Regions from separate parts of the Mycobacterium sp. Soil_C_30 genome, predicted to be linked through region 2. Evidence: riboswitches for the same ligand, from Rfam matches in the RefSeq annotation. Region 2 holds a riboswitch; the other holds the start of a gene.
What was found. Region 2 has a riboswitch for cobalamin ahead of AC3A6P_RS10045 (VWA domain-containing protein). Riboswitches for the same ligand answer to the same signal wherever they lie in the genome.
Positions count from the first base shown of each region.

Region 1 (15,352 bases), on a different contig from region 2:
TAGTCCGGGTCGATGTCGATCGCTTCGTGATCCGGTTCCACCACGCCGACGGCACGGACCACACTCCCGTTGAACTGCACCGTGATTCGCACCGGCTCGGTGGCCGGGGGTGCCGACACCTCGACCCCGGCGGCCACCGGACCGGCGATCGGCGTTTTCGGAAGGTCTTCGGTCAGCAGTGCGCGTTGACCCTCCGGAAGCGCAAGGCCGTCGAGGAAGCGCAGGATGCGGCTGATCCGGATGCCCTCGTTGAGGAACGCGAACTGTTCGTTGCCGGGGGTCGGGACGCTGGCGTGATGCAGGGCGATCACTTCCCACTGGTCGTTGAACACCGGTGAGCCCGACGAGCCCGGTTCGGTGTCGGCGGAGTAGGTGACCGCGATCTCGGGGATGTCGATCACCTTGTTCTCCCGCAGCACGATCTGCTTCTTGCGGCCGCCGGGATGCTGGATGATCGTCACGTACTCGCCGATGAGAACCGTGCCCTGGGCGGCGGTCAGCCGGTTGAACCCGAACGGCGCCAACACTTCTGGGGTTGCGTCCACGGCCACCAGGGCGAAGTCCAGGTCACGGTCGGCGACGAAGAAGACATCGGGTGCGAACCCGAGCCGGGTGGGTTTGACCGCTGTCCCGCCCGGGCCGTCCTGGAAGCCGAACTCGATGGCGCTGTGCCGGGCGATGTCGGCACTGCCCAGCACGTGGTGATTGGTCAGCAGCAGCCGCGGTGACACCAGGAACCCGGTGCCGAAGCCGGCCGGTCCGGCGGCGTCGACCACGTGTACCCGACCGACCGAGCGGGCGGCGGCCACCCCTTCGTCGAGGTAGCGCACCTCGAGGAAATCGGGGGTGTTGATGATCTTCTCGAGCTGGGCTTCGGCGGCGCCGGCGCTGGCGGAGGCCAGTTCGGGTGCGGCACCGGACGGTGTGGTGTTGTCCCGGTAGGCATTGACCCGATCCATCCGCTTTGCCACGCGGTCGAGTTCGTTGACCTTCACCAATCCGTCGGGCCCGGCCAGGGCGGTGGTGTTGGTGATCCGGGTGGTGCTCCTGGCGTGCATCCGGGCGCGGGCGGCGTCCTGCTGGCGGCGCAGTTCGCGCGCGTACTCGGACTGCCCGGCGTCGGGACGCGGGATGTCGATCGTGGTCATGGCGGTTCCCCCTTGGTCGCATCGAGCGTCGCGCTGATGCGGCGGGGGATCACGCGTAGTGCGCTACGCGAGTACCTCGCGCAGGATCTCGATCAGGCGCCGCGGCTGATCGCTCTGCACGGAGTGGCCGGAATCGGCGACCACGATGGTGCGCTGGAACCCCGGTGCCTCCACGGCGAACTGAGCGGCGTCGTCGTCGTTGACGAAGAACGAGTTGGCCCCGCGCACCAGCGTCGTCGGCATGGAGATCGAGGCGACGTCATCCCAGAGTCCCTCGAACCCCTCACCCTTGCGGAACGAGTCGTACCGCCAGGTCCAGGTGCCGTCGTCGAGGCGCTTCGAATTGTGGAACACGCCGCGCCGCAAGGAGTTCCGGTCCCGGTGCGGGGCGGCGGCCACGGTGACCTCGAGCATGGCGGCGAAGCTGGGGAAGGTCCGGTCGCCCTGCACCAGTGCGACGGTGCCCTTCTGCGCCTCGGTCATCTGGGTGTGCCGTTCCGGCGCCGACGGGGTGACGTCGACCAGCAGCAGGCGCGGCACCAGCTCGGGCGCGGTGGCGGCGATCCGCAGTGCCGTGAGCCCGCCCAGGGACATGCCGACCACCAGCGCGGGTGCGGGGGCGTGCTCGCGCAGCACCGGAATGATCTTCTCGGCGGCCAGTTTCGGTCCGTAGTCACCGTCCTCGCGCCAGGCGGAACGGCCGTGACCGGGCAGGTCCACCGCCAAGGCGGGCTCGCCGAGGCCGACGATCACGGTGTCCCAGGTGTGGGCGTTCTGCCCGCCGCCGTGCAGGAACACCACCGTCGGCGGTTCGGCGCCGAACTTCAGTGCGCTGATCTCGCCGGCGTCGATGCGCTGCACCGGAGGCACGTGTGACACCCCGGCCTGCTCGGCGTTCTCCGGCAGCAGGGCGAACTCGTCGAGACCCGGCAACTCGTCATCAGAGACCACGCTCTGACTGTACAAACACGCCGAGACTGCACACAGTGCGGGATTCCCGGGGAATTCCCGCAGCGTGCGCAGTCTCGGCGCAGAAGACTCAGCCCTCGATGAAGGTTTCGAGCTGGGTGCGGGCGATATCGTCAGCCAGCTGCTTCGGCGGGCTCTTCATCAGATACGCCGAGGCCGCCTCGACGGGGCCACCGATACCGCGGTCCTTGGCGATCTTCGCCGCGCGCACCGCGTCGATGATGACGCCGGCCGAGTTCGGCGAGTCCCACACCTCGAGCTTGTACTCCAGGTTCAGCGGCACGTCACCGAAGGCGCGGCCTTCCAGGCGGACGTAGGCCCACTTGCGGTCGTCGAGCCAGCCGACGTGATCGGACGGGCCGATGTGCACGTCCTTGGTGTTGAACTCACGCTGCAGGTTGGACGTGACGGCCTGGGTCTTGGAGATCTTCTTCGACTCCAGCCGCGAACGCTCCAGCATGTTGAGGAAGTCCATGTTGCCGCCGACGTTGAGCTGCATGGTGCGGTCCAGCTGCACGCCGCGGTCTTCGAACAGCTTGGCCATCACGCGGTGGGTGATGGTGGCGCCCACCTGGCTCTTGATGTCGTCGCCGACGATCGGCACACCGGCGGCGCGGAACTTTTCGGCCCACACCGGGTCGGAGGCGATGAAGACGGGCAGCGCGTTGACGAAGGCCACGCCGGCGTCGATGGCGCACTGGGCGTAGAACTTGTCGGCCTCTTCGGAGCCGACGGGCAGGTAGGAGACCAGCACGTCGACCTTGGCGTCTTTGAGCGCCTTGACCACGTCGACGGCCTCGGTGTCGGAGATCTCGATGGTTTCGGCGTAGTACTTGCCGATGCCGTCGAGCGTCGGTCCGCGCTGCACCGTCACGTTGGTCGGCGGCACGTCGGCGATCTTGATGGTGTTGTTCTCCGAGGCGAAGATGGCCTCGGACAGGTCGAAGCCGACCTTCTTGGCGTCCACGTCGAAGGCGGCGACGAACTTGACGTCCCGGACGTGGTAGCGGCCGAACTTCACGTGCATCAGGCCGGGGACGCTGGCGTTCTCGTCGGCGTCCTTGTAGTACTGCACACCCTGCACCAGCGAGGACGCGCAGTTTCCGACGCCGACGATGGCGACCCGGATGTCCTGGTCAGTCATGGACGTTTCCCTTCATCTTTCAACTTGCGTATTGCGTCCGTCTTCACGAACCACTCTTGCCGTGGGTTTTCAGGGTTGATCGGTGCGCCCGTTGGCGACGCGTTCGGCGGCGATCAGCTCGTTGAGCCACTTCACCTCACGCTCGCTGGACTCCAGCCCGAGTTGGTGCAGCTGGCGGGTGTACCGATCGAACGAACTACTGGCCCGCGCAACGGCTTCACGGAGACCTTCCCGGCGTTCCTCGACCTGGCGACGACGACCCTCCAGGATTCGCATCCGGGCTTCGGCCGGGGTGCGGTTGAAGAACGCCAGATGCACACCGAACCCGTCGTCGGTGTAGTTCTGCGGACCGGTGTCGGCCACCAACTCGCTGAAGCGCTGCCGTCCGGCATCGGTGAGCTGGTAGACGCGACGGGCCCGCCGGACCTTCAAGGTTCCCTCCGGGGCAGCGTCTTCGACGATGAGCCCGTCGGTCTGCATCCGGCGCAGTGCCGGGTACAGCGAACCGTAGGAGAAGGCGCGGAATGCGCCCAGGAGTCCAGTCAGCCGCTTGCGGAGTTCATAGCCGTGCATGGGCGATTCGAGAAGAAGGCCCAAGATGGCGAGTTCCAGCATCGCCAACACCTCCTTGCTCGTCCGTTACGGCGGTTCGACACCTCGCGCAATAGTATCGCGCCGATATATACGCCGCTACATCAGAGCAACATCCGAGTGAAGATCGGCCTACTCGCTGGGGTAGGACACCCGCTTGATCACACCGTCGCCGCCCAGCTCGAGGTAGCCGCTGTTACCGAATTCCGGCGTCACGTAGATGCTCACCTCGATCGTGCCCGGCGGCGCGGTGATGTCGTCGGTGGCCTCGATGCTGACGTGTGTGCTCTCGACCTCCGCGGGATCGATACCCAGCGTCTCCGGGGCGCCGCGGATGATGCCCACCATCGCGGGGATGTCGAAGGCACCGAGGTCCACGACGCGCTCGTCGGAACCCACCGTGGTCTCCGACGGGTCATCCCAGCCGCCTCGGTAGGAGTAGCTCAGCGCGCGCCGCGGTTCCGTGGGGTCCTGACGGGTCAGCGACGCGTAGTCCTCGAAGATCGTGATGTCGTAGCCGGTGGTGTCGCCGAACTTCGAGCGCATCTGCTCGAACAGCCCGGTCAGCCCGCCCAGGGAGAACAACTGCCGCGGCGGGGTCAGCACCTTGGCGGGAATGCCGTCGGATTTGGCGCCCGGATCGGTCTCGAAACTCAACGGCGAGCTGGTGTTGCCGTACAACCCCCAGCCGATCCCGATGCCCAGTACCACCAGCACCGCCGCCACCGCGGCCCGCAGACCCCAGCCGGCGCCTGGAGTCTGCAGGGGAGACGGCTTCTTCAGGTCGGGCAGTTTGACGGGTGCGTTCTCGATCTGCAGATCGGCCACCAGCGCCTGTAGATCACCGAGGGTCGCGGCGGCAGTGGCCGCCGCCACCCGCTGGCGGTGTTCCTCCATTGACAACTGGCCGTCGGCCAGCGCACTGTCCAGAACCGCGCAGGTGTCGTTCCTGTTGCTGTCCTTGGCCCGTGTACCTGCTGTTTGACGCGTCGCCACGCGATGATCGTAAGAGTTCGTCCCCCCGGATGCTTACAACTGCGGTGATGAGCGTCATGGCATGCGGCAGCGCTGGGCGGATGCACGGTTTCGTGCACAGGGCAGGCCCGTCGCGGCTCTGTGCTCAGAAGGCCGACGTACTCTTGTGATCGTGCGATTGCAGCGACAGGTGGTGGACTACGCGCTTCGGCGGCGTTCCCTGCTGGCCGAGGTGTACTCCGGCCGCACGGGCGTCTCCGAGGTCTGCGACGCCAACCCCTACCTGTTGCGCGCCGCGAAGTTCCACGGAAAACCCAGTTCCGTCATGTGCCCGATCTGCCGGAAGGAACAGCTGACGCTGGTGTCCTGGGTGTTCGGTGACCATCTGGGCCCGGTGTCGGGATCGGCTCGTACCGCCGAGGAGCTGGTACTACTGGCGACCAAGCACGAAGAGTTCTCGGTACATGTGGTGGAGGTATGCCGAACCTGCAGTTGGAATCATCTGGTCAAGTCCTACGTGCTGGGCGCGCCGAAGTCTCCGAAGGCGCCCCGCACTCGAACTGCGCGCAAGGGCGCGCGGACGGCCAGTGAGTAACCCGGGGCGGCACGACCGGTCGGCTTCTGATGATCAGCGCGGGTCAGCGGCCAACGGTGCGCACGCCAGACGACCCGAGCCCGAAACCAGCCGCCTCCCGGCGCAGCCGGAGCCACACCGCAGAAGTGCCGTGCGGCCCGACCAGCGGCCCACCTCGGTCATCCCGCCGGTGCGCGAAGTACCCGATCCCCGCCTGCGCGACCCGATCGACGTGGTCAAGGCCGCCCTCGACGGGACGCCGCCGCCGAAGCTGCCGCCCGGCGGGCCGCATCCGCCCGGCGGCGGTGGCGGCGGGCCGAAGAAGCCCTCGCAGATCAACTGGAAGTGGGTTCGGCGCGGCCTGGCCGCCGCCGCCGCGGTCCTGATCCTGCTACCGCTCATCACGTTCGGGATGGCGTATTTCATCGTCGAGGTGCCCAAGCCCGGCGACATCCGCACCAACCAGGTCTCGACCATCCTGGCCAGCGACGGCTCGGAGATCGCGCGGATCGTTCCGCCGGAAGGCAACCGGGTCGACGTCAACATCGACCAGATCCCGGTGTCGGTGCGGGATGCGGTGATGGCCGCCGAGGACCGTGACTTCTACTCCAATCCCGGCTTCTCCTTCACCGGCTTCCTGCGCGCCACGAAGAACAACCTGTTCGGCGGCGATCTGCAGGGCGGGTCGACGATCACGCAGCAGTACGTGAAGAACGCGCTGGTCGGCGACGCCCGCTCCGGTGTGGGCGGGGTGATCCGCAAGGCCAAGGAGCTGGTCATCTCGACGAAGATGTCCAGCGAATGGTCCAAAGACCAGGTGATGCAGTCGTACCTGAACATCATCTACTTCGGCCGCGGCGCCTACGGTGTCTCGGCGGCCGCCCAGGCTTACTTCAACAAACCCGTCGAGCAGCTCACCGTGGCCGAGGGTGCGCTGCTGGCGGCGCTGATCCAGCGGCCGTCGGGACTGGACCCTGCCGTCGACCTGGAAGGCGCCACCACCCGCTGGAACTGGGTGCTCGACGGCATGGTCGAAATCGGCGCACTGTCCGCCGAGGACCGCGCCGCACAGGTGTTCCCCCCGACCATCCCGCCGGAGCAGGCCGGTTCGGCCAACCAGACCACGGGCCCCAACGGTTTGATCGAGCGGCAGGTCATCCGCGAGCTGCTGGACCTGTTCGACATCGACGAGCAGCAACTCAACACCGAGGGCCTGCAGATCACCACCACCATCGACCCCAAGGCGCAGGCGGCCGCGGAGGAGGCGGTGACCGAGACCCTCGAGGGTCAGGACCCGGACATGCGGTCGGCCGTGGTGTCGGTCGATCCGAAGACCGGCGCGGTCAAGGCCTACTACGGCGGCTCGGATGCGAACGGTTTCGACTTCGCGCAGGCCGGGCTGCCCACCGGCTCGTCGTTCAAGGTGTTCGCACTCGTCGCGGCCCTGGAGCAGGGCAAGGGGCTGGGCTATCAGGTGGACTCGTCACCACTGACGGTCAACGGCATCGAGATCGGCAATGTCGAAGGCAACAGCTGCGGCACCTGCAACATCGCCGAGGCGTTGAAGCGGTCGCTCAACACCAGCTACTACCGCCTGATGCTCGAGCTGGAGAACGGCCCGTCCGACGTCGCCGACGCCGCGCACCGGGCCGGTATCGCCGAGAGCTTCCCCGGTGTCGAGCACACCTTGAGCGAGGACGGCCAGGGCGGGCCGCCGAACAACGGCGTGGTGCTGGGGCAGTACCAGTCCCGGGTCATCGACATGGCCTCGGCGTACGCGACGCTGGCTGACTCCGGCGTCTACCACCGGCCGCACTTCGTGCAGAAGGTGGTCAACGCGCAGGGCCAGGTCCTGTTCGACGCCAGCACCCAGGACACCGAGGGTGAGCAGCGCATCGACAAGGCCGTCGCCGACAACGTCACCGCCGCCATGCAACCCATCGCCGGCTATTCCAACGGCCATAACCTGGCCGGCGGCCGCCCGTCGGCCGCGAAGACGGGCACCAATCAGCTCGGCGACACCGGCGCCAACCGCGACGCCTGGATGGTCGGGTTCACCCCGTCCTTGTCGACCGCCGTCTGGGTGGGCACCGTCGACGGCACCAAGCCGCTGGAGAACCAGTGGGGCTCGCCGGTGTACGGCTCGGGCCTGCCGTCGGACATCTGGAAGGCGACGATGGACGGCGCCCTCGAGGGCACCGACGACGAGGAATTCCCGAAGCCGACCGAGATCGGCGGGTACGCCGGGGTGCCTGCCGCTCCGCCACCGCGGCCGACGCAGACCGCGCCGCCGACACCGCAGCCGGGCACGGTGATCCAGCCCAGTATCGAGATCGCGCCGGGTATCACCATCCCGCTGGGTCCGCCGACGACGGTGCCGGCTCCGGTTCCGGGTGGCGCTCCGCCCGTACCGGCCGCGCCGGGCGCTCCGGTGCCCCCGCCGGTCGACCCCAACGCACCGATCGTGCCCCCGCCGCCCCCGTGACGGAACCGGGGGGAGTGTCACCGCAGCGGTTGGCCACCGATACCCGCAGTGCCGACGATCGGGACCTGCCCAGCCGCAACGATGTGATGGTGTCGGCCATGTCCGACGTGGTCGGGGGACCGGTCGGACGGCATGCACTCATCGGCAGGCAGCGGTTGTTCACCCCGCTGCGGGTCATCTTCGTCATCGCCCTGGTGTTCCTCGCGCTCGGGTGGACCACCAAATCGCCGTGTCTGCAGACCGTGGGCACCGGCACCGCCGATCAACGCGTGGCCAACTGGGAGAACCAGCGGGCCTACTACTCGCTCTGTTATTCCGACACCGTGCCGCTCTACACCGCGGAGTTGTTGAGCCAGGGCAAGTTCCCGTACAAATCGAGCTGGCTGGAGACCGACGAGAACGGTCAGCCCCGCACCCAGTACGACGGCACCCAGGCCATCCGTTACATGGAGTATCCGGTGCTCACCGGCGTCTACCAGTACGTGTCGATGGCGCTGGCCAAGACCTATTCGGCGCTGACGCGGGCGGTCACCTGGCCGGTGCTCTCCGGTGTCGCCGAGGTGGTGATGTTCTTCAACATCGCCGCGTTCGGCCTGGCGCTGGCCTGGTTGGCGACGGTGTGGGCCACCGCGATGCTGGCCGGACGCCGCATCTGGGACGCCGCCCTGGTGGCCGGCTCGCCTCTGCTGATCTTCCAGATCTTCACCAATTTCGACGCGCTGGCAACGGCTTTCGCCATGGGTGGGCTGCTGGCGTGGGCGCGCCGAAGACCGGTGCTGGCCGGTGTGCTGATCGGCCTCGGGGTGGCGGCCAAGCTGTATCCGGCACTGTTGCTCCTGCCGATCGTGCTGCTGGCGGTGCGGTCGGGCCGTCTCGTCGAGGCCGGTAAGACGGTGGCGGCGGCGCTGGCCGCCTGGCTGGTGGTCAACCTGCCGATCATGGTGCTGTTCCCGCAGGGGTGGGCGGAGTTCTTCCGGCTCAACAGCCGCCGCGGTGAGGACATGGACTCGCTGTACAACGTGTTCGGCAGCTTCACCGGCTGGCGGGGTTTCGACACCGAGCTCGGCTTCTGGGAGCCGCCGGCGATTCTCAACAGTGTGGTTGCGCTGTTGTTCGTGTTGTGTTGTGCCGCAATCGCCTACATCGCGCTCACCGCACCTACCCGGCCCCGGCTGGCGCAGTTGGCGTTCCTGGTGGTGGCGGCGTTCCTGCTGACCAACAAGGTGTGGAGCCCGCAGTTCTCGCTGTGGCTGGTTCCGTTGGCGGTGCTCGCGCTCCCGCACCGCAGGATCCTGCTGGCCTGGATGACCATCGACGCCCTGGTGTGGGTGCCGCGCATGCTGTTCCTGTTCGGCGAGCAGAACAAGGGGTTGCCCGAGCAGGCGCTGACCACCACCGTCCTGCTGCGTGACATCGCCGTCATCGGGCTCTGTGTCCTGGTGATCCGGCAGATCTACCGCCCCGCCGACGACCTGGTGCGCTGGCGTGGCCGTATCGACGACCCGTCGGGCGGGGTCTTCGACCGGGCTCCGGACAACCCACCCTCGTGGTTGCCGGCCTTCCTCTCAGCTAAAGTCGGTAGCGCCGGTCAACCGATCGGCTCCGATGGACAAGCAGGAAGCCGGTGTGAATCCGGCGCGGTCCCGCCACGGTGACCGGGTAGCGAACCCGGAAGTCCGATACTGCCTCCACCGGATGAGCCTGCCCTGGGACGAGGACATCCCGGATGGAGTCACGCATGACCGTTCGCACACTCTGTGCCACCCTCACCGTTGTAGCGCTTCTCGCCGGCTGCAGTTCGGCAGCTTCGGACACCAAAGTCGAAGCGGCAGAGGGCTTCCCGCTCACCATCGACAACTGCGATGAGGCCGTCACCGTCGACGCGCCGCCGGCCCGGGCGGTCGGCTATTTCCAGCAGTCCACCGAGATCATGCTGGCGCTCGGATTACAGGACTCTGTGGTGGGCAATGTCTACCCGGACAATCCGCCGCTGCCGCAGTACCAGCAGGCCTACGACGACATCCCGTTGATCTCGGACAAGGACGCTTCCTTCGAACAATTGCTGGCGGCGGGCCCGGATTTCGTCTACGGCGGCTACCGCAGCGCGTTCGCCGAGTCGGAGGGCCGCGCCCGCGCGGCGTTCGCCGATGCCGGGATCACCACGTATCTCAGCCCGGAGGCCTGCGCGACGGGCCCGGTCCGGATGGATGACGTCTACGCCGAGATCGAGCGGGTCGCCACGATCTTCGGTGTGCCGGAACGCGCGGAGAGCCTGACGACCGAGATGAAACGCAGCGTCGACGACGCGCGCGCCGGCCTCGAGGGCGTGCCACCGCTGAAGGTGTTCGTCTACGACAGTGGCGAGGACTCGGCATTCACCGCCGGCGGCAAGGGAATCGGAACCCAGCTCATCGAATTGGCCGGGGGAACCAACATTTTCGCCGATCTCGACGAGGTGTTCGGCGACGTCTCGTGGGAACAGGTCATCGAACGCAACCCCGATGTCATCGTCATCTATGACTACTTCGGCGCGCCGGGGGTGGAGAACAAGAAGGAGTTCCTGCGGTCGCGGCCGGAGCTGGCCGACGTACCGGCGATCAAGAACAACAGGTTCGCCGACCTGACCCTGCAGGACACGGTGATGGGGGTTCGGGCGCCGTACGCGGTGGGCAAGCTGGCAGCGCAGTTGCATCCGGACCGCTTCCAATGACGTTGGCGGCTGCGCTCACCCGCGCCGCCCGGTTCGGCGGGTACTTCGAAGTCGGACTGGACGGGGCCGTTCCGGAGTTCGACCTCGACAGGACGCTGACGGCGGTGGCCGCCCGGCTCGGTACCGCCGAGTCACGGGTGGCGGCGTCCTCTCTGCAGTACGAGTTCGCCGAACGAGTGTGGGCGGTGTCGCTGGGGGCGTGGGCTTTCGGCCGCATCGTGCCGGACCTGACCGGGCTGCGGTACGGCGCCGGCGCAGACGGCAGGCTGGTCCTGGGTTTCGCGGACCTGCGCGGCACCGATTGTCTGGGTGCGACCACGGAGCAGGTGGCAGAGTTGTTGGGGCACAACGTCATCAGCCAACTCGAAGTCTTCCACGAGACCGTGCGGACCGCCACCAAGATGACCGATGGTCTGCTGTGGGGCAACGCCGCCACGGCATTGGTGCTCTCGGCGCGGTCAGCCAGCCGGGGCCGGTCCTGCTATGCCGTCGCGTCGGCGTTGTTGGCACAGCCGCCCCTGCTCGGCCGGGTCATCGGACCGATCACCACCCCCAAGCGGCGGAGCTGTTGCCTGTTCTACCGCACGGCCGCCGGACGCAAGTGTGGGGACTGTCCGCTGTGAACCCGCGGGCTTCCTACCCCATGGTCATGCTGGGCCTGGCCGCCCTTCTGGTCGCCAGCATGGTGCTGGGTCTGGCGATCGGCTCCATCAACGTCCCGCCGGCCGATGTCGCCAAAGCGATTCTGCAACAACCTGTTCCCACGCATCACGCGACCATCGTGCTGCAGGTGCGGGGGCCGCGGGTGCTGCTGGGCGCGGTGGTGGGTGCCGGCCTGGGTGTGGTCGGGATGACCTTGCAGGCGCTGGTACGCAACCCGCTGGCCGATCCGTTCCTGCTCGGGGTCTCCTCCGGTGCTTCGGTGGGCGCGGTGGCGGTCATCCTGACCGGGGTGACGGTGTTCGGGTTCGCCTCGACGTCCGTCGCCGCCTTCCTGGGTGCTCTTGCGGCACTGGGGTTGGTGTACCTGCTGTCCCGCGCCGGTGGCCAGATCACCACCACCCGCCTGGTCCTCGCCGGTGTCGCGGTCGCCTACGTGCTGTCGGCGGTGACCAGCTTGATGCTGATCATGTCGAGCAGCGGCGACCAGGCCCGCCAGGTGTTGACCTGGCTGCTGGGCGGTCTGGGTGGGGCGAACTGGGATTCCCTGTGGCTGCCGCTGTCGGTGGTGCTGATCGGGCTGGCGGTGCTGCTGGCGCAGTCCCGCACCCTCAACGTCCTGCTGGCCGGTGATGAGGCAGCGATGACAATGGGGGTGGACGCCAACCGGTTTCGCGTGCAGTTGTTCGTGGTGACCTCACTGGTCACCGGTGTGCTGGTGGCCGTCAGCGGGCCCATCGGGTTCGTCGGGCTGATCCTGCCCCACGCGGTGCGACTGCTCGTGGGCAGCGACCACCGGCGGGCGCTGCCGGCCACCGCGCTGGCGGGCGCCTCCTTCCTGGTGATCGCCGATATGGCGGCCCGGACGTTGGCGTCACCGCAGGAGATCCCGGTGGGTGTGCTCACCGCGTTGTGCGGTGGGCCGTTCTTCCTCTGGCTCATCCGCCGGGATGCCCGCCGGACGGTGGCCGCGTGAGCGCCGCGCGATTGCGGGCCGACGCGGTGTCGGTGCGCCTCTCCGGCCGCATGGTGGTCGAATCGGTGTCGCTGTCGGCTGAACCGGGCCAGGTCATCGGAGTGGTGGGCCCCAACGGGTGCGGAAAATCCACCCTGTTGCGCGCGCTGGTGGGCATCCTGAAACCCGCCGCCGGGCAGGTGTACGTCGACGGGGTGAAGATCGGTCAGCTGTCCACCAGGGAGCTCGCCCGCCGGGTGGCCACCGTATTACAAGATGCGGCAGGTGATTTCGATCTGCGCGCCCACGATGTGGTGGCGATGGGCCGCGCCCCGTTCAAGCGGATGTTCCAGCGTGACGACGCAACGGACGCCGCGATCGTCACGCAGGCGCTCGACCTGGTGGGTGCCGCGCATCTGACGTGGCAGCCGTTCGCGCTGATGTCCGGCGGCGAGCGCCAGCGGGTGCTCATCGCGCGGGCCCTGGCGCAGCAGCCGCGTCTGCTGGTGCTCGACGAGCCCACCAACCACCTCGATATCCGGCATCAGTTCGACGCCCTGGCGTTGCCACGCCGGCTGGGGGTGACGGCCGTCGTCGCACTGCATGATCTGAACCTGGCCGCGCACTATTGCGATGTCATCCACGTGCTCGATCGCGGGCGTTCGGTGTGTGCGGGCCCACCGGCGGAGGTTCTGACCCCGGAGCTGTTGGCGCAGGTCTACGGTGTCGTCGGCACCGTCGGCCCGCATCCCGTCACCGGTCGGTCCCAGGTGAGTTTCGATCCGGGAGGGTCGGTGGCCGCGACCGGTCAGGCGGTCTCGCGCGCGACAATGCGATAGCCGACGTCGACGGCGGTGGCGTCGACGGCTTCACCGTTGATCCGGGCCAGGAGAAGATCCGCTGCGCGCGAACCGATTTCGTTGACGTCCACACTGACGGTGGTGAGCGCGGGGATGAGGTGGCGGGCTATCTCGAAGTCACCGAAACCGGTGATCGCCAGCTGGTCCGGCACCACCAGGCCCCGTCGCTGGGCAGCCAGCACCGCGGCCGCCGCGAAGACGTCGGAGGCGAACACCACCGCGGAGGTTTCGGGATGGCGTTGCAGCACGGTGTCGAGCAACTCCACCCCGGTGTCCATGGACACCTCCCGGCCGGGCAGGTCCACCACACGCAGGGGTTCATCGGGGAGCAGGGCGCGCATCCCGGCGGTGAATCCTTCGAGCCGCCGGCTGGCCCGGGCGTCACCGGGTCGCAGGATGCCGGCGAATGTCAGTCTGCGATGGCCGTTGTCGACGAGGTAGCGCACCACGTCGATCATCGCGTCGCGGTTGGAGAAGCCGACCAGGGTGTCCAGCGGTTCGGTGTTCCAGTCCCACGTCTCGACCACCGGGGCGCCGTAGTCCCGGAGCAGTCGGGTGGTGAGGTCGGTGTGCAGCGTGCCGACGATCAGGAAACCGTCCGGGCGCCGGGAGATGGCGCCGCGAATCAGGTCCTCCTCGCGCTCCTCCTCGTAATCGGTGTAGCCCACGGTCATCTGGTAACCCGCCGGACCCAGACGCGCCGCCGCCGCGCGCAGGGTGTCGGAGAAGATCGACGCCGAGATCACCGGGACGATGGCCGCGATGGTGCGGCTGCGATTCGAGGCCAGGTGGCTGGCGGCCAGATTGGGGACGTAGCCGGTCTCTTCGATGGCCCGGTGCACCCGCTGCCGGGTCTCCTCGGATACCCGGTCCGGGCGGCTGAGCACCCGGGACACCGTTTGGGCGGACACGCCCGCGGCTTCACCGACCTCCTGCATCGTGACGGATCGGGTCGAGGAGGCGCCACGAGTGCGCCGCTGGGTGGACCCAGCCACACGGCCCCCTTCGATCGATCGGTCGGCATCCGGTGCTGCCGATGCGATCGTATCGGTGGGGGCCGTGGCCGGTTGCAGTGAGATCAGCGAGCGCTCACGGTGCTGTCCGTGGCGGTCTCGCCGCCCGCACCCGACGGCGGCGCCGGATCTGCTTCGTAGCCGCTGATGTCGTGATTGGTCTCCGGGGCCTTCCACATCGAGAACGCGGACACCCCGGCCAGGATCGCCACCAGTCCCGCGACCAGCCACGGGCTGCCACCGCTGGCGGCCACCAGCGCGGTGGCGATCAGCGGCAGGGGCCCACCGACCAGCGCCGAGGTGGACTCGCGGGCAGCGGCGATGCCGGAGAAGCGCACCTCGGCGGGGAAGTACTCGGCGTAGAAGGAGGCTTGGACGCCGAAGATCGCACGGTCGGCGATGTGCGCGACGATCACCGCGAGGTAGAGCAGCGCGATGTTGCCGAGGTTGATGATCAGGAAGAACGGTACGACGAACGCGATCAGGAACAGTGCGCCGCCGATCACCACCGGCCGTCGCCCCACCCGGTCGGAGAGGCGGCCCCAGAACACGGTGGCGATGGAGCCGATCAGGCCGCTGAGCATGATGCCCACCAGGGAGGCGACCGTCGGATACCCCAGGGTGTTGATGGCGTACGACAGGGCGAAGGTCTGGAAGATGTAGGTCAGCGAGCCGCCGAAGTTCACCCCCGCGGCGATGAGGACCATCTTCGGGTGCTGGGTGAGCAGTCGGCGCATCGGGGATTCGTCGCGGTTGCGCACCTTCTTCTCGATGCGCTTGTAATCCTCGGTTTCCTCCATCCGCACCCGGATGAACAGAGCGATGATCAGACCAACTGCGCTGAACAGGAACGGGATTCGCCATCCCCAGGACTGGAAGGCGTCCTCGGGGAGCAGGGCGAACAGCGCGAACATGCCGGTGGCGAGCATCATGGCCACGTCCACGCCGGCGGCCGGGATGGAGGTGAAGAAGCCGCGGCTGCTGCGGCCGCTCTCACCGGCCACCACCACCGCGCCGCCGTATTCGGCACCGGCGCCGAAGCCCTGGATCATGCGCAGCAGGATCAGCAGCGCGGGTGCCCAGTACCCGATCGCGTCGAAGTTCGGCAGCAGGCCGATCAGGATGGTGCTGACGCCCATGATGGTGACCGTCAGCAGCAGCACCGGTTTGCGGCCGATCCGGTCTCCGAGGTTGCCCAGCACCAGGCCACCCAGCGGCCGGACCACGAAGCCGATCGCGTACGTGGCGAAGGCGATCATGGTGCCCAC
Region 1 is NZ_JBDGJH010000006.1:40,849-56,200, reverse strand. It holds gene AC3A6P_RS13220 (DNA/RNA non-specific endonuclease) at 1-1,148, opposite strand, end outside; gene AC3A6P_RS13215 (alpha/beta fold hydrolase) at 1,212-2,099, opposite strand; gene AC3A6P_RS13210 (inositol-3-phosphate synthase) at 2,188-3,261, opposite strand; gene AC3A6P_RS13205 (PadR family transcriptional regulator) at 3,331-3,876, opposite strand; gene AC3A6P_RS13200 (DUF1707 SHOCT-like domain-containing protein) at 3,985-4,848, opposite strand; gene AC3A6P_RS13195 (DUF5318 domain-containing protein) at 5,000-5,422, shown strand; gene AC3A6P_RS13190 (transglycosylase domain-containing protein) at 5,415-7,886, shown strand; partial or broken gene AC3A6P_RS13185 (glycosyltransferase family 87 protein) at 7,883-9,466, shown strand; cobalamin riboswitch at 9,455-9,590, shown strand; gene AC3A6P_RS13180 (ABC transporter substrate-binding protein) at 9,625-10,596, shown strand; gene AC3A6P_RS13175 ((2Fe-2S)-binding protein) at 10,593-11,219, shown strand; gene AC3A6P_RS13170 (FecCD family ABC transporter permease) at 11,240-12,232, shown strand; gene AC3A6P_RS13165 (ABC transporter ATP-binding protein) at 12,229-13,050, shown strand; gene AC3A6P_RS13160 (LacI family DNA-binding transcriptional regulator) at 13,020-14,066, opposite strand; gene AC3A6P_RS13155 (MFS transporter) at 14,150-15,352, opposite strand, start outside.
Region 1: another riboswitch for cobalamin. It lies ahead of AC3A6P_RS13180 (ABC transporter substrate-binding protein); the one in region 2 lies ahead of AC3A6P_RS10045 (VWA domain-containing protein).

Region 2 (15,352 bases):
ACGGCCTGCATGCCACTTTCCTTGGTCCGCACCATCGCCGCGAGCGCCACCGCGTTCTCCAGCGCCACCTCACCGGCGACGCCGCCTCTGACTTCCTGGGGCACCAGAGTGTCGATGGCCAGCAGATCCTGGATACGTACGTCGGCCAACTCGTGTCTGGACAGATCGGCCATGCTCTGCCGGACGTTGGCGATCATGCCGCCGGTGTTGGTTCCGGCTTCCCCCACGACATCCACCATCGGACCGACCCGGTCCACCTCGGCCATGATGTCGGCGGCACCGAGTGAGACGTCGACGGTTGCGCTGCGGTCCCGGCCGATCAGTTTCAGTGCTCCGGCGGGGATGGTGCGGTCTTCGACGTCCCCGGAAGGGGTGCGCACCACCACCGCCGAACGGTTACCGGTCAGTGCCCGAGCCACCGGCGAAACCACTTTCGTCTGTTCGGAATCCAGACCGAAGATGGTCGCCAGGCCGTAGGCGTTCGACAAGGTGCGAATGGACTGACCTGGACCCGCCACCTCGACGGCGGCCATCATTCCCCGGGGCACCGCATCGATGCGCGACACCTCGTCGATGATCGGGATCTTGACCGTGAGCCGGTTGGCCACCAGCACGGCATCGTCGTTGCCGAGGATCGCCCCGGTCACGTCGGCGCCACGCTCACAGGCCTGGTTGATCGCCGCGGCCACCGCGTCGAAATCGACACCTCTGGGCACCACCACGATCACCGGGGTCTGCGCCCCCGCATCGGCGAGCGACTCGAAGTCGACGATGACGCCCACTCCGAGTCCCCGTCCGCCCGGGGTGCGGGGATCGTGGCCGATCATCGTCGATTCGGTGATGATCGTCTCGGTGATGGTTTCCATTGCGAGCCCGCTGATCACCGGCGTCGCCTCGTTCAGGAGCACCAGATCGAGCTCGGCCAGCGCAATGCCCGCGTCTTCGAGTGCCCATGTCACCGATTTCGTGACACCGTCGACGTTCTTGACGGTGCCTTTGATCCCGGTGGTGCGCGTCAGCGCCGCACCGACGTACTCCACCTCACCCGAGGCGCCCACCGTGGCCAGACTGGCCTCGGTGGTGGAGTTGCCGATGTCGACGCCGACGACCGTTCGCTGCACCAAATCTCGCCCCGACTACCCGACCGCCGCCGTGGAGAACTCAGGTACCACCTCGACCGGGCGGGCGTTCTTGCGCACCAGTTCGGTCTCCTTGAGGTGCAGCAACGCGGCCTTGGCCTGCCACCGTGGACGTGCCATCTGGTCATTGAGAGTCGGGACCGGTTGCGGTGATTCGCCTTTGGCATACTGCGCGGCGTTGGAGCCGATGGACCGGTAGGTCTCCAGCGTCAGCAGCGGGCACTGCGGGAACAGCTCCAAGCTGGACAGCCGCGGCAGGTCGCGCTGGTGGATCATCGAGGTTCCGCGCGCCAGCAACCCGATTCCGATACCCGATCCCGACAGCTTGGCCGCGGTGTGTGCCATGTAGGCGAGGTCAGAACTGTTCTGCACGCGGATGCATCGCGCACCCACCTCCTGCTCCTCGATACCGGCGAGAATCTGACGGATCACATCCGCCAGCGGCACCCCGATGATCGTCTGGCTGAACAGGGATCCGAACCCCGGGGAGATCGCGATCACCACTTCGTCGGATCGTTTACCCCGTTCGGCGGGGCCGACTTCGGTGAACGAAATCGTTCGCTGATCGTCTTGCAGCTGGGCCGACACGGTCATTCCACCTCCACCTCGGGGTTCGACGCGCTCGTCACGTGGCGCAGCCGTTTCATCTCTTCCCAACGGGCGCCCGTCGGGCGGTAACCGGTACCGGGACCGTGGTAGTCGTTGGCGTCGTTGACCGCGGACAGCGGCACCAGCGAGGGGGTCATGATGGCCGAGGTCTGCAGCAGGTCACCCGAAATGCGTTGCCGCAGAACGTTGAGCAGGTTCTCAGCCATGTCGGTGAAGCCGGTGGCCTCCAGCGCCTTGACCAGATCCAGACCGGTGATATTGCGATCCATCACCGTCTGCGCGCCCTTGAGGTCCTCGAGCACATCGCGCGGCAGGAGTTCGCGGCTGCCGTTGGCGTACACCGCGGCATCGATCTCGGCGTCGGTGATGGGCGGCAGATCCAGGTAGCGGAAGACCGCCTGCAGCGCCTTACCCGCCTTCGTACGCGCCGCCAGGATCTCGGACTCCTTGACGTGCCGCAACCCGCCGTCGATCTGCAGGTCGCGCTGGATGGTGTTGAAGTCGTCGAAATCGTCGCTGTCGACGTTGGAGCCGGCGAACATGTTGTCGTAGTTGGGCGTTGCGGAGTAACCCGAGCACACGAAGTCGGTGCCCGGCATCATCTGCGGCATCAACCGTGCGGTCCGGCGCATCGCTGAGTGCGAGAACGACTGGTCGTTACCCGAGGCGCACTCCAGATCGACAGCCGAGGCGATGAGGTTCTCGGCGGCCACCGCCCGGATACCGGCAGGCACCGCACCCGGTACGCCGATGCACGAGATCGAGCCGTTCTGCAGGCCCTGGACGCCGGCACCCTTGGCCACCAGGATGCAGCGAATCTCCAGGTACAGCATGGACTTTCCTTGTGCATTGCCCATCTGCACCTCGGATCCGGTACCCGAGGTGAAGCGCATCTTGATACCGCGCGAGGCGTACGCCGCGGCCAGGAAGGACTTCGACCACGGGGTGTCGTCCCCGTCGACGAACACCGGTTCGGTGCCGTAGACCGAGATGGTCTCGGCATACCCGGTGATGCCACGCATACCGAGATCCAGTTCGGTGGCCTCCTCCAGCGCGCACTGGGTCAGCGGTCCGCCGACTTTGACCTGGCTACCGATCTGCAGGGCCATCGCCACCAGCGGTGCGTAGCGCACCACACCCAAAGTGGTTTCCACTTCCGAGAATCCGCGCAGTGCCGCCTCGGCCGCCTCGCATGCGACCTGCAGCGGATTGTCCCTGGCGCTGGTGCAGTGCGCCTGATTGGCCGGGGTCCGTCGGGCACGCATCTTCTGCATCCCCATCATGATCTCGACGATGTTCAGATTCTTGGCCACTGCCAACAGTTTCGCCGGGGTCAGACCGTTGGTGACGGCGATGACCTCCTTGCGGGTCACCCCCGGATCCACCAGCATCCGCGCGATCTCCTCCGCGGGGATCGCCATGGACTGTTCGGTGGTCTCGACGTCGAGCGCCCGATCGGCGATGAACTGGTCGATGAAATCGAAGTCCGCGCGTGCGACACCGTCCATCTCGACGATGACGCCGTTCTCCACCCGGACACTGGGCTGGGGATCGAACTCGCTGTCCATGGCGACCATGCCCACTTCGGGCCATTCCTCGACGAAACCGTCGAGGTTGACCGGGCGGTCCTCCAGCGCGCGCGTCCGGGCGGACTGCCGGGCGCCGTTCACGGCGCCCGGGGTGTGTACTGCTTCGGCGGTCACAAATGACTCCTATTCGCTCGTCGCCAGAATGTCGCGGCGCTCGTAAACCGCGGCCGCTTCCCGCACCAGTTCCGCCAGGAAGGTGGCGTTGTATTGGGTCTGCAATTCCTCGGCAATTGCGTCGAGTTCGGCCTTGGTCGATGCATTGGGCCGCAATGCGTTGTAGATCTCGAGAACCCGCTCGTCACTGATGGCGGTCATTTCCGCAGCGCGCCGCAAATTCGCGCCCAGCTGCTTTCTGCCGTCCTTTTCCGCGATCTGCGCCTGCAGGCGCAGCGTGTCCGGCGTGATACGCAGATCGGTCGCCTGGACATCACCCGAGACCACAGCCGCCATGGTGATGTCGTCGATTGATTTACCGGTGGGCGTAGAAAGCAGATCCCTTCGGTTGACACTCAACGGATAGTCCACCGCGGGATCGAGGTTCGGTTGCGTCATGCACAGCTCCAGAGGTGAGGGGCGACTGGGTCACCCGACGTCGGCGTAACGGGACACGTCGTCACGCGCGGCACAATTGTGGCTCGCGTCACGTTGCAGTAACGTTGCAGCTCGCGCCACTACCCGAAAGGGCAGTTCAGAGCCCACGACGCGCGCCTGATCGGCCAGGGTGCGCCCCGTCTGCGGCAATGCGGGCAACGACGCCACGAACCCGCCCGTCGTTCGGAGAGGAACGCGGGAAGCCGCCCGCACGGGCCCCACGATCGCGTTAGCGTGGCCCATCATGGACGCTTCCGATGCCCGCCCGAACCGTCGGCTCACACCCGTGGAGGCTGCCGAAATTCGGGCCCTTTTGGCCGGCCTCGGCGGATACTTCACCGCGTTGTCGGAATTCGATGTGCAAGGTCAACACCTGACCCACCTCTTCGAGCCCCCGACACTTTCCGGATTTGTCGATCGCATGCGCACGGCGATGGCCGAATCGATGCGTTGTGACGTCGGGGACATTCCGCCGCGAGTGGCGGCATCGTCATTTCATCTGGGCGTCGCCGCGCGGCTGCTCTCACCGGCTGTGGCTGCCGCCGTCATTGCCGGCGCGGTGCCGGAATTGTCCGCCGACTCCCTGGTCTGGCAGGACACCGGGCACCATTTCCCGCGATTCGGGCTCACCGGCGCGGAATGGGTGCAGGCGCGCACTGCGGTGGAAGCGGCCCAGGCGATCGCCTGTTCCGTGGTACCGGATGTTCTCGACCCCCTGGACCAGGCGTTGAGGGCGACGACGGGGTTGTCGCCCACGGTGATGTCCGGGAACGTGGTGTCGGCCGCCAACGGCGCCGTGACCGTGCTGGCGATGTCGCGGCCGCACGATGAGGGTCGGGGCCGTGCGCTGATCCGGGCACTGCTGGACACCGAAGCACTGGCCGGCACCGCCGGCTTCGAGCCGGGCCGGTTCATCCGGCGCAGTTGCTGCCTGTTCTATCTGGCTCCCGCCGGCGGGCTCTGCGGGGACTGCGTGCTGGCAGTGTCGTGAGTCGCACGAGTTGAGGTCGATCGATCTGCCCACATTGCAACGTGACTGCAACGCACGCCTCATTAGCATTCGCCCCGCTAACTCGCCAGGACGGAGTCGATCATGGGTTGGTCACAGACGCGGTGTGCGCCGATCGGTCCTGCCCCGCAACGCCCCGAAACCGCCCGAACCGCCGAAACCCCGCTCCTGCAGCGGACTTTCGCGGCGCCGCGGAAGCTGCGCACGGTCTTCGTGATGGATGACGAGCTGCTGCGGCACGGACTCGTTCACCTCGTGTCGCAGGTCGGCGTTGTCCAGCTGGTCGGCGAGCTGCGGCACGGTAGCGGCCTGGCCGAGCGCTTGGGTGCCGTGCAACCAGACCTGCTCGTCGTCGGGACAGACCGCAGCCAGGCTCTTGCTCCGTTGCTGGCCGAACTGGATCCGCGGCCCAAGGTGATCGCGGTGATGGATGACGGCTGCGCATCCACTCAGGCGGTCGAGCTGATCCAAGCCGGTGCCGACGCCCTGGTGCATCGCCGTTCACCGTCCACCGAGCTGCTGCGCGCCGTGCACAAGGTCATCGAAGGGCAGACCGCGCTGGACGCTTTCAGCGCCGAAGCGCTGATCGCGCAACTCCGGTCGACCGCGGCCGACACCGAGATCGACGAGTCGCGGATGCTGACCCGGCGGGAACGCGAAGTGCTGCTGCTGCTCATCGAGGGACTCGACAACCGGACCATCGCCACCCGGCTGTTCATCGCCGAAGCGACGGTGAAATTCCATCTGCACAACATCATGGACAAGTTCGGCGTCCACCGGCGCGCCGCGCTGATCTCCGCGGCTCTGCGGGGCAACACCGGAATTCCCGGCGACTACCCGGTGACGGTGGCCCGATGAGCGGGGCGATCTCGGTGGAGCTACCGGTCGCGGGTCGCGCCGTCCTGGTGGCGGGATCCTCGGCCCGGGCCATGACCACCACCGGTGCGCTGGTGCGCGCGGGCGCCATCGTGACGGTGGTGTCACCCGCACCGACGCCCTATCTGTCGGATCTGGCCGCCAGGAACCTCGTGGCACTGCATCGACGTGAGCTCTCGGGATCCGATATCGACTCGGTGGCAGTGGTTTTCGCGTGCACCGAGGTGGAGCACCTCGACCGCTGGATCGCCGAGCAGGCGCGCCGACGCGGGGTGTTCTGCATCGGACCCGTCGAGAAGCAACGTGCTGGGCGCCGGGACCGCCGTCCCGCCGGGAGAGTGATCCTGGTGGGCGGCGGTCCCGGAGACCCGCGCCTGCTCACCATCGCCGGGCGGGACGCGCTCGCCGGCGCTGACGTCATCGTCACCGACCGGCTCGCCCCGGTGAGCGTGCTGGCCGAGCTCGCACCCCACGCCGTCATCATCGATGCGTCCAAGATTCCCGGCGGGCGCCGGGTGGAGCAGAGCGACATCAACTCGTTGCTGATCCGGCACGCGCTCGACGGCAAGACCGTCGTCCGCCTCAAGGGCGGCGACGGATTCGTCTTCGGCCGCGGCGGTGAAGAGGTCGACGAATGTGTGCGCGCAGGCGTGGCCGTCGACGTCATCCCCGGTGTGAGCTCCTCGATCGCCGCCCCGGCGTCGGCGATGATCCCGGCCACCCATCGCGGCCTCACCCAGGGCTTCACGGTGATCTCCGGCCACGTGCCGCCTGAACATCCCGAGTCGACAATCGATTACGCGGCGCTGGCGCAGACGAACACCACCATCATCCTGATGATGGCCGTGGCGAACCTCGACGCCATCACCCGGGCTCTGATCGAGGGCGGGCTGGACCGCGCCACCCCGGCCGCGGTGATCGCCGACGGCAGCCTGCCGAGCCAGCGCGAGGTCCGGGCCCGACTCGACACCATCGCCGATGCGGCCCGCACCGCGGGCATCGGTCCCCCGGCCACCACGGTGATCGGTGCGGTGGCCGGCTTCGTCCCGGGACATGCCGTGCGGCACTCCCGGGTGAGCCTCAACGCCGGCTGAAACCGGTGCAGCTGCGCTGCTTTCAGTCACCCGGCACCCGGCACCCGCGAAACAGCGCCGAGGGCGATGATGCCCTCGGCGCTGTCATGTCGGAGATCAACGGCCATGGTGCTACGCGACGACGGGCAGGACCGCCGCCAATCCGGCGGCCAGTGCCGCACCGGCGAGCGGCCCCACCACCGGAACCCACGAATATCCCCAGTCCGGCCCGGCCTTGTCCCTGATCGGCAGCAACCAGTACGCGATGCGTGGTCCGAGGTCGCGAGCGGGGTTCACCGCGTAGCCCGTGGGACCGCCCAGCGCGAAGCCGATGGTGATGATCACGAACGTCACGCCCGCATAACCCAGGGCCTCGTTGACACTCGGATTCGTCAGGATCCAGATGATCAGCACAAATGTGGCGATGATCTCGGTCACCAGGTTCCAGCGGAAGTCACGCACAGTTGGTGAGGTGCAGAAGATCCCGCGGGTACCCGAATTGTCGCCGTTGTTGTCGAACTGCAGCTTGAACGCCGCCCAGGCAAGCGAGGAACCCGTGATGCCGCCCAATACCTGGGCCGCCCAGTACACCGGAACCGTCGCCCAGGGCACTCCTCCGGACAGGGCGACCGCCAGTGTCACCGCCGGATTGATATGCGCTCCCGAAGGGGCCGCGATACTGGCACCGGCGAACACACCGAAGCCCCAGCCGAGCACGATGATCAGCCAGTCCCCGCCGCCACCATGCGAATACGAGTTCTTCAGGACCACCGCGGACACCGAACCGCTGCCGAGCAGGCACAGTATCGTCGTGCCGAGAAACTCCCAGATGAAGATGTCGAAATTCGACACTGACGCAACCTCTCTCGCGGCCGAATGATGAGCTCTCGTTCGGATGGATCACCGAACGTGCGTCGCAAGTCTGTGGGTGATACGCGTCACCGCAGCCGTGTTCTGGCGAGGTCCCGCCCACTTACTGGCCGGATGAGCGGCAAATACTGATCAAGAGGTGTGCTTTTGGATAGGCTCTGCGACCGGCCGAGCCCGAAACGGGGAGAAACCATCGTCTCTGCCGACGGTGCGCACTATCATCGACGACACCGCTTGTGTATTCAGTTCGCAACATCCAAACACGTTGCAGCACCATTTCTTCGAAAGGCTAGGCAATGACCGCCATTACCCTGTCCGCCGCCCAGGCCGTGCTGGAGGCCGCGACCGCGAAGGCGAACGAGATCGGCCAGCCGATGAACATCGCGGTGGTCGACGACGGTGGTCATCTGGTGGCGTTCGTTCGCATGGACGGGGCCATCAAGGCCAGCATCGACATCTCCATCCGCAAGGCCCGCACCTCGATCCTGATGAACGCACCCACCAGCGCGCTCATGCCGCTGTGCCAGCCGGGTGCCGAACTCTACGGGCTGGAGCAGACCTCGGGTGGCATGGTGATCTTCGGTGGCGGTGTGCTGCTCACCGACAATGACGTGGTGATCGGGGCCGTCGGCGTCAGCGCAGGCAGCGTCGAGCAGGACGTGTCGGTGGCCGAGGCCGGCGCCCAAGCCATCTGAGTCACTGCTGCGCTCCTGGAGTTGATCGTCAATACGGTTCTGCCTGAGAGAAATTGGATGCCGCGGCAGTGGAAACCGCGGACAGGGATCGGACTGCGCCGGTAACGTGCGAGGCTTGACGGTGCTCGGTTGTGATTGATGCGGGAAAGGAGCGTTATGTCAGAGTTCGTCATCTCGGTCGATCAGGGCACCACGAGCACGCGGGCCATGGTCTTCGACCACAGCGGCGCCGAGATCGGTCGCCATCAGCTCGAGCACGAGCAGATCCTGCCGCAGGCGGGCTGGGTCGAGCACAACCCCGTCGAGATCTGGGAACGCACCTCCTCGGTGCTCACCACCGTGCTCAACAAGACCAACCTGCAGGCAGGTGACCTGGCGGCATTGGGTATCACCAACCAACGCGAGACCGCGCTGGTGTGGGACCGCAAAACCGGCAGACCCTACTACAACGCGATCGTCTGGCAGGACACGCGCACCGACCGGATCGCCTCGGCGCTGGATCGCGACGGGCGCGGTGACGTGATCCGCCGCAAAGCCGGGCTGCCGCCGGCGACCTACTTCTCCGGCGGCAAGGTGCAGTGGATCCTCGAGAACGTCGACGGTGTGCGTGAGGCCGCCGAACGCGGGGACGCGATCTTCGGCACCAGCGACAGCTGGGTGGTGTGGAACCTGACCGGCGGCATCCGCGGCGGGGTGCACGTCACCGATGTCACCAACGCCAGCCGCACCATGCTGATGAACCTCGAGACACTGGACTGGGACGAGGAACTGTTGTCGTTCTTCGGGATTCCGCGTCAGATGCTGCCCCGCATCGTGCCGTCGTCGTCCCCGCAACCTTATGGCCACACCCTGGAAACCGGCCCGGTGGGCGGCGAGGTGGCCGTCACTGGAATTCTCGGGGATCAGCAGGCGGCCATGGTGGGCCAGGTCTGCCTGGCACCCGGCGAGGCCAAGAACACCTATGGCACCGGTAATTTCCTGCTGCTGAACACCGGCGAGAAGATCGTCCGCTCCGAGAACGGGCTGCTGACCACCGTGTGTTATCAGTTCGGCGATGCGAAACCTGTTTATGCACTGGAGGGTTCCATCGCCGTCACGGGCTCGGCGGTGCAGTGGTTGCGCGACCAGCTCGGCATCATCAGCGGCGCCGCGCAGAGTGAGGCACTGGCGCGTCAGGTCGACGACAACGGCGGGGTGTACTTTGTGCCCGCCTTCTCCGGATTGTTTGCGCCGTACTGGCGTTCGGACGCCCGCGGGGCCATTGTGGGACTGTCTCGGTTCAACACCAACGCACACGTCGCCCGGGCCACGCTGGAGGCCATCTGCTACCAGAGCCGTGACGTGGTGGACGCCATGGAAGCCGATTCCGGTGTGCACCTCGAGGTCTTGAAGGTCGACGGCGGCATCACCGCCAACGATCTGTGCATGCAGATCCAGTCCGATGTCCTGGGCGTTAATGTGGTGAAACCCGTTGTCGCGGAGACCACTGCGTTGGGGGCGGCCTACGCCGCGGGCCTGGCCACCGGTTTCTGGGCGAACCCCGACGATCTGCGGGCCAACTGGCAGGAGGGCAAGCGCTGGTCCCCGACGTGGAGTGAGGAGCAGCGGTCCGCCGGCTACGCCGGCTGGCAGAAAGCCGTCCAGCGCACGCTGGATTGGGTCGACGTCGAGTGATTTGGGCGCGTTCGTAACCGCTGAGCGGTTACGAACGCGCCGAAATCGCAGGTTTGACGAGTGCCCACTGGGTGACGGCGCGCGCCGGCGTCCACCCGGTGAACGTCCCCACCGGAGCGGCGCGTTCTATGTGGATGCGGGTCAGTTCACCGCCGTGCTCGCGGTAGGCCTCACCGAGCAACACCTCGGTCTCTACGGTGACGCCGTGCACCACCAGCCGGCCTCCTGGCCGCAGCCGCGTCAGGCATTCGGTCAGCACTCCGGCCCGGGTGGCGCCGCCGCCGATGAAAACCGCGTCCGGGGCCGGCAGCTCCGCCAACGCCGCGGGTGCGCGGCCGTTGACCACCCGCAGTGCGGGCACACCGAGCGCGTTGGCATTGCGGGTGATCCGCTCGGCCCGGGCCGGGTCCGCTTCCACCGCCACGGTCGCACACGTCGGGTGGGCGCGCATCCACTCGATGCCCACCGACCCCGCTCCCGCGCCGACATCCCAGAGCATCTGACCGGGCACCGGCATCAGCCGGGCCAGTGCGGCCGCCCGCAGATCACGTTTGGTGAGTTGCCCGTCGTTCTCGAAAGCATCGTCGGGAAGCCCTGGCGCCCAACCGGTCTGGAGAGGACCGGACAGTTCCAGTGCGACGATGTTGAGACGCGACACCGCACCGGAGAAACCCTCGACCGTGGTGTCCACCCGGGTCTCGGCGTTGCTGCCCAAGTCACCCAGCACCACCATCCGGCTCGCGCCGTAGCCCAGCGTGGCCAGCAACGCCGCCAGCTCGCCCGGGGTGTCCTGGTCCGAGGACAGCACCACCAGGCGACGGCCCGGCGCCACCTCACGCAGCACGGCGTGCACATCGCGGCCCACCACGCTGACCACCGCGGTGGACTCCGCCGACCAGCCGAGGCGGGCCCGGGCCAGCGCGGGCGAGGACACATGGGGCACCACGGTCACCTGGTCGGCGCCGAGCACGTCCACCAGCGTGGTGCCGATCCCGCTGACCATGGGGTCACCGGAGGCCAGCGCCACGACGCGGCGCCCGGCCAGGGTGTTCAGCAGCGCGGGCAGCGCGGCTCGCAACGGGCTCGGCCACGTCAGACGCTGCTGACCGGCGTCCTCGGGAAGCAGGCCCAGTTGCCGCGGTGCGCCGATGACGGTCTCGGCGTCGGTGATCAGCGACCTGGCGTTATCCCCGAGCCCGGCCCAGCCGTCGGCCCCGATACCCACCACAGTGAGACGCACGTCAGCGACCGGCACGGCGGCGATGCTAGCGTGACAGGTGCGAGGTGCCCCAGGTGCCCCCGCGTCGGAAACGGAGCGGACGGTGGCTGGGGAGAATCTGGGAAGCACGGTGAGAATCCGGCACAGGCCCGCTGCGGTGATCCGAACCCGCCCTGGCTAGGGACGAGATTCGGTCAGTCCGAAGACCGGCCTCGCACACCGTCATTCTCGGTTCGCGATCATGAGCGGAGCTCCTCATGCTGCAGCTGTATCCCTTCTCCGCCGTTCTCGGCGCCGACCCGGACGCACCCGGCGGCCTCGACGACATGGCGCTGGCGCTGTTGCTGACCACCGTGTCACCCGGCATCGGCGGCGTGCTGGTGCGCGGCCAGAAGGGCACCGCGAAGTCGACGCTGGTGCGCGCACTCACCGAGGTGCTGCCCCCGATCGAGGTGTACGCCGGCGACCGGTTCTCCTCCGACCCGGGCGACGAGCACGCGGTGTCCCCCGACGGGCCATTCGACGCCGAGCGAATGATCGAGACCCGGCCCGTGCGCCTCGTCGAACTGCCGGTGGGTGCCACCGAGGACCGGGTGGCCGGATCGATTCATCTCGAGCGCGCGCTCAGCGACGGCACCATCAACTTCGAGCCGGGGCTGCTGGCCCACGCGCACCGCGGCATCCTCTACGTCGACGAGGTGAACCTGCTGCATGACCACCTGGTCGATCTGCTCCTCGACGCCGCCGCCATGGGCCGGCTGACCGTGGAGCGTGACGGTGTATCCGTCACGCATGCAGCCAGATTCGTGCTCGTGGGCACCATGAACCCCGAAGAGGGCGAACTGCGTCCGCAGCTGCTGGACCGCTTCGGTCTGACCGTGGAGGTCGCGGCCCCCCGAGATCCCGCCCTGCGGGCCGACGTGGTGCGACGCCGACTCGCCTTCGACGCCGACCCCCAGGAGTTCCGGGCCCGCTACGCCGACGCCCAGCACCGGTTGCAGCTGCGCATCCAGCGCGCTCAAGACCTGGTGGGCCTGGTGCAGCTGTCCGACGAGATGCTGTTGAAGGTCACCGAAGTGTGCGCGGCTTTCGAGGTCGACGGACTGCGCGCCGATATCGTCACCGCGCGCACCGCCGCCGCCCACGCGGCGTGGCAGGGCCGCGAACACATCACCGTCGAGGACATCCGGGTGGCCGCGCGCCTGGCCCTGCCGCACCGGCGCCGGCGCAACCCGTTCGACGCGCCCGGGCTGGACGAGCAGGCCCTCGACGACGTTCTGCCACCGGAGGCTCCCGACACCGAGCCCGATCCTGACCCGGATGGCCCCGATGACGACGGGGGCGGCGAGAGCGCACCCGAGGACATCTCCCCGCCCGGGGACGGCGACGGCACGCAGAAGTCGCCGGGCCAGGGGACCCCCGCACCGGTGGGTGCGGGTGAGCCCTACCGCGCCAAACTGTTCACCGTCAACGGAGTCGGCGAAGGACAGTCCGGCCGCCGCAGCCGCGCCCGCACCGCCGCGGGGCGCCGGGTGGGTGCCACCCGGGTCGACGGAGACGGCCACGGCATCCACCTGGTGGAGACCGTCCGCGCTGCCGCACCGCACCAGATCACGCGGGGTCGCACCGCGGGCAGGCTCCGGCTGCACAGCCAGGATCTGCGCCGCGCGGTGCGGGAGGGCCGCGAATCCAACCTCGTGCTGTTCGTGGTGGACATGTCGGGGTCCATGGCGGCCCGCGAACGGATGCGCCACGTCAAAACCGCCATCTTGTCGCTACTGCTGGATGCCTACCGGCGCCGCGACCGGGTGGGCCTGGTGACCTTCCGCGACACCGGCGCCGAGTTGACCCTGCCCGTCACCGGGTCCGTGGACATCGCGGCGCGGCGCCTGGAGGACCTGCCCGCCGGCGGGCGCACACCGCTGGCCGAAGGGCTGCTGGAAGCCGCCGATGTGGTGCGCCGTGAACGGCTGCGTGATCCCAGCCGGCGACCGCTGCTGGTGGTGGTCACCGATGGCCGCGCCACCGCCGGACCCGACGCGGTGGGCCGGTCCCGCCAGGCCGCCGACATCCTGGCCGCCCGAGGTGTCAGCTCCATCGTCGTCGACTGCGAAACCGGCCGTATGCGTATGGGTTTGGCGCGCACCCTGGCCGAACACCTGGGTGCGGAGTACACCGCGTTGACAGCGCTCAATGCCCAGGCGCTGACCGAGATCGTGCACGGCGCAACGCGAGAAGGGGCGGCCTGATGCCTCAGGGACAACCGTTGACGGTGCCCGACGACCGTCTGACCACCCGCCAACGCCGCAACCGGCCACTGCTCATGGTGCACACCGGTGACGGCAAGGGAAAGTCCACTGCCGCATTCGGTTTGGCGCTGCGCGGCTGGAACCAGGGCTTTCGCATCGGAGTCTTCCAGTTCGTGAAATCGGCGAAGTGGCGCATCGGTGAGCAGACCGTGCTGGAACGCCTCGGTGCCCTGCACGACGAGACCGGCGAGGGCGGTCCGGTCGAGTGGCACAAGATGGGCTCGGGCTGGTCCTGGACGCGTAAACCGGGCACCGAGGAGGACCACGCCGTGGCCGCCGCCGAGGGCTGGGCGGAGATCAAGAAGCGGCTGGCCGCCGAAACTCACGAGCTCTACGTCCTCGACGAGTTCACCTACCCGATCAACTGGGGCTGGGTCGACATCGACGACGTCGTCGAGACACTCGCGAACCGCCCCGGCCGCCAGCACGTCATCATCACCGGCCGTCGCGCCGACCCGAAACTGGTCGAGATCGCCGACCTGGTCACAGAGATGGGCAAGGTCAAACACCCGATGGACGCGGGCCAGAAGGGCCAGCGAGGCATCGAGTGGTGACCACAGCGCTGCCCCGCTTCGTGGTGGCGGCACCGGCTTCCGGACACGGAAAGACCACCATCGCCACCGGTCTGATGGCGGCGCTGTCCGCGCGTGGCCTGTCGGTCAGCGGTCACAAGGTCGGCCCCGACTACATCGACCCCGGGTATCACGCCATGGCCACCGGTAGGCCCGGCCGCAACCTCGACCCGTTCATGGTGGGCGAGGAGCGAATCGTGCCGCTGCTGGTGCACGGCGCGGCCGGCGCGGACGTGGCGGTCATCGAGGGTGTGATGGGTCTGTTCGACGGGCGCTTGGGCACCGACGGCGAGTCCTCGAGCGCCCACGTCAGCGCACTGACCGCGTCACCGGTGATCCTCGTCGTCGACATCTCGCACGCTTCGCGCACCCACGCCGCCGTCGTCACCGGGCTGGCGCACTTCGACCCGGCGGTGCGGATCGCCGGCGTCATCTTGAACAAGGCTCGCACCGAGCGGCACGCCGACGAGGTGCGTCAGGCGTTGGCGCACCGCGATATTCCGGTTCTGGGTGTGCTGCCCCGTGATGCGGGTGTCGAGATGCCGTCACGGCACCTCGGTCTGGTCCCGGCCGCCGAACGCGTGGAATCCGCAGCCACCTTGCATCGGCTGCGCGAAGTGATCGAGCAGCACGTCGATCTCGACGCGGTGCTCGACATCGCCCGGCAGGCACCTGCTCTGGAGACCCCGGGGTGGGATCCCGCTGCCGAGGTGACACCGCGCCCCGGCAGCCGGCCGGTGGTCGCGGTCGCCGGCGGCCGGGCGTTCACGTTCCGGTACGCCGAAACCGAGGAACTGCTCACCGCCGCCGGCTGCGAGGTGGTGGAGTTCGACCCGTTGACCGACGCGGCGCTGCCGCCCGGTACGGCGGGCATCTATCTGGGTGGCGGCTTTCCCGAGGTGCACGCCGGGGATCTGGCCGCCAATGCGGCGTTGATCGCCGAGCTCCGGGATGCCATCGCGGCCGGGGTGCCCACCGTCGCCGAGTGCGCGGGACTGACTTATCTGTGCCGCACCCTGGAGGACATCCCGGCGATCGGCGCCGTGGACGCCACCGCGGCGATGACGCCGAAACTGACGCTGGGCTACCGCACCGCGATCTCCGCCGGGGACTCCCTGCTGGGCAGG
Region 2 is NZ_JBDGJH010000004.1:384,983-400,334, reverse strand. It holds gene AC3A6P_RS10100 (diol dehydratase reactivase subunit alpha) at 1-1,121, opposite strand, end outside; gene AC3A6P_RS10095 (propanediol/glycerol family dehydratase medium subunit) at 1,137-1,733, opposite strand; gene AC3A6P_RS10090 (propanediol/glycerol family dehydratase large subunit) at 1,730-3,451, opposite strand; gene AC3A6P_RS10085 (diol dehydratase small subunit) at 3,461-3,889, opposite strand; gene AC3A6P_RS10080 ((2Fe-2S)-binding protein) at 4,173-4,919, shown strand; gene AC3A6P_RS10075 (LuxR C-terminal-related transcriptional regulator) at 5,022-5,795, shown strand; gene cobA (uroporphyrinogen-III C-methyltransferase) at 5,792-6,907, shown strand; gene AC3A6P_RS10065 (MIP/aquaporin family protein) at 7,019-7,738, opposite strand; gene AC3A6P_RS10060 (GlcG/HbpS family heme-binding protein) at 8,053-8,451, shown strand; gene glpK (glycerol kinase GlpK) at 8,590-10,125, shown strand; gene cbiE (precorrin-6y C5,15-methyltransferase (decarboxylating) subunit CbiE) at 10,154-11,380, opposite strand; cobalamin riboswitch at 11,396-11,573, shown strand; gene AC3A6P_RS10045 (VWA domain-containing protein) at 11,602-13,593, shown strand; gene cobO (cob(I)yrinic acid a,c-diamide adenosyltransferase) at 13,593-14,207, shown strand; gene cobBC (bifunctional hydrogenobyrinic acid a,c-diamide synthase/histidinol phosphate aminotransferase CobBC) at 14,204-15,352, shown strand, end outside.